DNA from 2 places in the Bradyrhizobium sp. PUT101 genome. Region 1 is predicted to be linked to the other one. Evidence: riboswitches for the same ligand, from Rfam matches in the RefSeq annotation. Region 1 holds a riboswitch; the other holds the start of a gene.
What was found. Region 1 has a riboswitch for glycine ahead of gcvT (glycine cleavage system aminomethyltransferase GcvT). Riboswitches for the same ligand answer to the same signal wherever they lie in the genome.
Positions count from the first base shown of each region.

Region 2: another riboswitch for glycine. It lies ahead of ACSHT2_RS08510 (D-amino acid dehydrogenase); the one in region 1 lies ahead of gcvT (glycine cleavage system aminomethyltransferase GcvT).

Region 1 is NZ_CP197207.1:1,876,974-1,879,439, reverse strand. It holds gene gcvT (glycine cleavage system aminomethyltransferase GcvT) at 1-1,023, opposite strand, end outside; glycine riboswitch at 1,170-1,258, opposite strand; gene alaS (alanine--tRNA ligase) at 1,480-2,466, shown strand, end outside.
Region 2 is NZ_CP197207.1:1,734,801-1,737,266, reverse strand. It holds gene ACSHT2_RS08510 (D-amino acid dehydrogenase) at 80-1,381, opposite strand; glycine riboswitch at 1,449-1,554, opposite strand; glycine riboswitch at 1,558-1,662, opposite strand; gene ACSHT2_RS08505 (M20/M25/M40 family metallo-hydrolase) at 1,866-2,466, opposite strand, start outside.

The DNA.
Region 1 (2,466 bases):
GACCGGCGCATTCAGGCTCGGGCCGAAACCGCCCGAGGTGACCTTTCCGATCGGCTCGCCGCCGGCCTGGTCCGCAAACAGCAGCGCGCCCTCGCGCACCGGTGCGCGGCCTTCGGCGCGCAGGCCGACACGGCGGCGGGATGCGCCGTTGTCGAAATGCGCAAGGATCTTCCCGGCGCCGGGAAAGCCGCCGGCGCGCATCCCGCCGCTGCGGCGGCTCTTCTGCACCGACCATTCCAGCGCGGCCTCGACCGGCGTGGTCGCGGTGTCGATGTCGTGGCCGTAGAGGCAAAGCCCGGCTTCCAGCCGCAGGCTGTCGCGGGCGCCCAGGCCGATCGGCAGCACGTCCGGGTTTTCGAGCAGCATCTTGGTGAGGCGCTCGGCCTCCGTAGCGGGAACGGAGATCTCGAACCCGTCCTCGCCGGTGTAGCCGGAGCGCGAGACGAAGCACTTGATGCCGGCGACCTCATGCGGGCCGGCATCCATGAATGTCATCGACGGCGCCTCTGCACACAATTTCGCCAGCGCCGCTTCCGCCTTCGGGCCCTGCAGCGCGATCAGCGCGCGGTCGGCCAGAGAAACGATGACGCAATCGTCCGCGAGATGCGCGCGCAGATGCGCCTCGTCCGCTTCCTTGCAGGCGGCGTTGACGACCAGGAACAGGTGGTCGCCGAAATTGGCGACCATGAGATCGTCGAGAATCCCGCCTTCCGCATTGGTGAACTGGGCGTAGCGCTGCCGGCCCGGTGCAATCGCCACGATGTCCTGCGGCACCAGCCGTTCCAGCGCGCGGGCGGCGTCCTCGACCTTGCCCGACTTCGGGCGAAGCGCGAGCTGCCCCATATGGGAGACGTCGAACAGGCCGGCGGCGGCTCTCGTATGGAGGTGCTCCTTCAGCACGCCGGCGGGGTACTGCACGGGCATGTCGTAGCCAGCGAACGGCACCATCTTGCCGCCGAGGGACACATGCAGGGCGTGGAGAGGCGTCTGTCGGAGAGATTTCTGGTCGGCGGGTACTGGCATCACAGGGGTCCTCGGCGGTTCCCCGGGGACGATTCCCCGGGCCAACCAGTCGAAGCCCCATCTGTCGCTGTGCCTGAGAGTATTATCCCGTCGGCGGGCGCCACCCGGGTTCTTAGGCCCGTCGGCGCCTCTTTCCAGATGCTGTCAAAGCCACGCGGTCCTTTTGCCTGAGAGTTTCCGGGGCGGTTGCTCCTTCGGCGCCGGCACCAGTGCCGGTCTCTCCCGACGTGGCCGTACGATACAGATGGGTAAAGACCACAGGCCAGCCAAGCCTGTCAACGCGTCCACTCGTCCTATCAACGGGATTGCGCGGCTGCGGCAACCCTCTGATCTCCTTGCACAGTTTCTGGACACTGAAGCTGGCCTTGTCTAAAAGCGCTTTGGCCCGCAGATATCAGCCTTAACCTCTGGTTTGGATGGCAGGAAGCGGGTCCAAGCACACCCGATTGGATGAACATGAGCGGCGTCAACGAGATCAGGTCGACCTTTCTGAATTTCTTTGCCGAGAACGGCCACGAGATCGTGCCGTCCTCGCCACTGGTGCCGCGCAACGACCCCACGTTGATGTTCACCAATGCCGGCATGGTGCAGTTCAAGAACGTCTTCACCGGCGTCGAGAAGCGGCCCTACCAGCGCGCCACCACCTCGCAGAAATGCGTGCGCGCCGGCGGCAAGCACAACGACCTCGACAATGTCGGCTACACCGCGCGCCATCTCACCTTCTTCGAGATGCTCGGCAATTTCTCGTTCGGCGACTATTTCAAGGAGCGCGCGATCGAGCTTGCCTGGAAGCTGATCACCGCCGAGTTCGGGCTGAAGAAGGACAAGCTGCTCGTCACGGTCTACCACACCGACGACGAGGCGGCGGGCCTGTGGAAGAAGATCGCCGGCTTCTCCGAGGACCGCATCATCCGCATCCCGACCTCGGACAATTTCTGGGCGATGGGCGACACCGGCCCGTGCGGTCCGTGCTCGGAAATTTTCATCGACCGCGGCGAGCACATCTGGGGCGGACCTCCGGGCTCGCCCGAGGAGGACGGCGACCGCTTCCTCGAATTCTGGAATCTCGTGTTCATGCAGTACGAGCAGGTGACGAAGGAGGAGCGCGTCGGCTTGCCGCGTCCCTCGATCGACACCGGCATGGGCCTGGAGCGCATGGCCTGCATCCTCCAGGGCGTCGAGAGCGTGTTCGAGACCGACCTGTTCCGCAACCTGATCGATGCGACGGCCTCCGCGCTCGGCACCGGGCCGAACGAGCAGACCGTGGCCTCGTTCCGCGTCATCGCCGACCATCTGCGCTCCTCGGCCTTCCTCGTCTCGGACGGCGTGCTGCCCTCGAACGAGGGCCGCGGCTACGTGCTGCGCCGGATCATGCGCCGCGCGATGCGCCATGCGCAGCTGCTTGGCGCCAAGGAGCCGCTGATGCATCGCCTGGTCTGGGCG
Region 2 (2,466 bases), 140 kb from region 1:
GACGCCGTCCTCTTAGGGCAAATTGTGTGCCAAGGGCTGCGCCGTAGCAAGAGGCCGGCATGTCCCCAATATCGACCACTCAGGATGCATGTCGCAGTTCATGCTCAACCCCAAGTGAAGGTGCCGTCGGTGGAGCGTTGAGGCCGCGCCAGCCGTCGATGGTCTGAGAGATCATCTGCGCCGTCGCTGCCGATAGAGTCCACCCGAGATGGCCGTGGCCGGTGTTGAAGAACACGCCCGGTATCCGCCCTGCGCGCACGACCGGCATCATGTTCGGCATCATCGGGCGCAGCCCGGCCCACGGCACGACGCGCGACGTTTCGACGGCGGGGAAGTTGCTGCGCACCCAGTCGATCAGCGGCTGCACGCGGTCAGCGCGGATGTCGCGATTGAAGTCGTTGAATTCAGCGGTGCCGGCGACGCGAAAGCGATCGGCTCCGAGCCGGCTGGTGACGATCTTTGCGGCCTCGTCGAGCAGGCTCACCGTCGGGGTGGCATTGCGGCTTTCGGCGGTGTCGAGCTGCACGGTGATCGAGTAGCCCTTCACCGGATAGACGTTGACGCGCTCGTCGAGCAGGGCGGCGAAGTGACGGCTCGCAACGCCCGCGCAGACCACGACGCCGTCCACGTTGAGCGCGCCGCGCCCGGCCCCCACGCCATCGCTCGCGGCCAGATCGGCCCAGCCGATGACGAAGCCGCTGCCGGCACGCGCGATCGAATCGATATTGGCCTCGTGGATGAAGGTCGCGCCACGCCGCTTGCAGGCTTCCGCCAGCCCGCGGGTGAACTTGTGGATATCGCCGGTCGCATCCGACGGCGTGTAGAAGCCGCCATAGTAGTCCTTGCGCAGTGTCGGCTCGATTGCGCGGATTTCCTCTGACGTCACCGGGCGGCGGTCGAGGCCGCCTTCCTGCAGCAGTGCGTTGACGCGCAGACCGGATTCGAAGCCGGCTTTGTCACGATAGATGTGGAGGATGCCGCGGCGTTCGAGATCGAAGTCGATCCCTTCGCGTGCCGCGATGTCGAACAGATATCTGCGCGCTTCGATCGCGAGCCGCGTGGTCTCGATGGTGTTGGCGCGGTAGTTGCCGATGTTGGCGACGAATTCGCTCATCCACGAATACTTATGCCAGTTCGGCCGCGGGTTCATCAGCAGCGGCGCGTCGCGCCGGAACATCCAGCGCAAACCCTTCAGGATCGTCGCCGTGCTGTTCCACACTTCGGCGTTCGATGCGGAGAGCTGCCCGCCGTTGGCGAAGGACGTCTCCATCGCGGCGTAGCGGTGCTTGTCGAGCACCGTCACCTTGTAGCCGCGTTCGAGCAGGGCATAGGCGGTCGTCACGCCGGTGATGCCGGCGCCGATGATGGCGATATGGGTCATGACTAGGTTCGGGGCTCCCGTGTTTAGAGTCGGCTAACCGCCGGCCAAAAGCCGTTGGCGGCGCCCCATCTGTCACGGTTACCTGAGAGCTTGATCCGCTGCGGATCTCGCAACGAACTATCCCCTTCGGTGGACGTCACGATTGCCTGAAATCGCGCCGCCTCTCTCCAGATCGTCCTGACGAAACGGTCCTTTTGCCTGAGAGTTTCCGGGGCGGTTGCTCCGTCGGCGCCGCAACGAAAGCTGAAAGCCTTCGCCGCGATCTCTCCCGCATCGTCGCGTGGACGGCCGAGCAGTACGATACGCCTCATTTTTAGACAAGGCTAAATTTCGACCGCAACTGCCGACGTATTGTGCAGTGCGAAGTTGATAGCCGAGGCAGTCCGGGCGCGCGCAGCGCGCCCCGGAATCTCGATATCCTCAGGTGCGCAACTGCGCACCATAGCTCGATGCTTTGCATCGCCCCGGGATGACGGCAGCGCCATCACTCCAGCGTCGCCAGCAATCCGGCCATCAGCCGGCCGCGCTCGACCAGGCTATCGACCTCGATGAACTCCTCCAGCGTGTGGCCGTTGCCGCCGCGCACGCCCAGGCCGTCGAGCGTCGGGATTCCCATCGCGCCGGTGAAGTTGCCGTCGGAGCCGCCGCCGGAGCTTGCATGCGGTAATTCCGCGCCGAGCGATTTGGCGATGCCCCGCGCCTTCTCATAGAGCGCCATGGTGCCGGCATCCGGCTCCCAAACCGGACGCGTCACGCCGCGCGTGACCTTGAACGCGACGTCGTTGCTGGTGCCCGACAGCGCCAGCATCCTCTCGACACCGCGGTCGAGATCGGCCTGACGCTTGGCCATGGAGAGCGCTTCGCCGGTCGCGGTCGTAGCAACGCAATTGACCCATTGGCCGCCGTGGACGACGCCGACCGAGAAGGTGCAGTCCTCCGTCGTCATCGCGTCGATGGCGAGGATCTGCCGCGCCATCTCGCGGATCGCCGAGCGTCCCGCCGATAGCGTGGCGCCGGCGTGGCTCGGCCGGCCCGTCGCCTCGAGATTGAACCGGGCGATGGCGTAACGTCCGGTGGTGACGCCG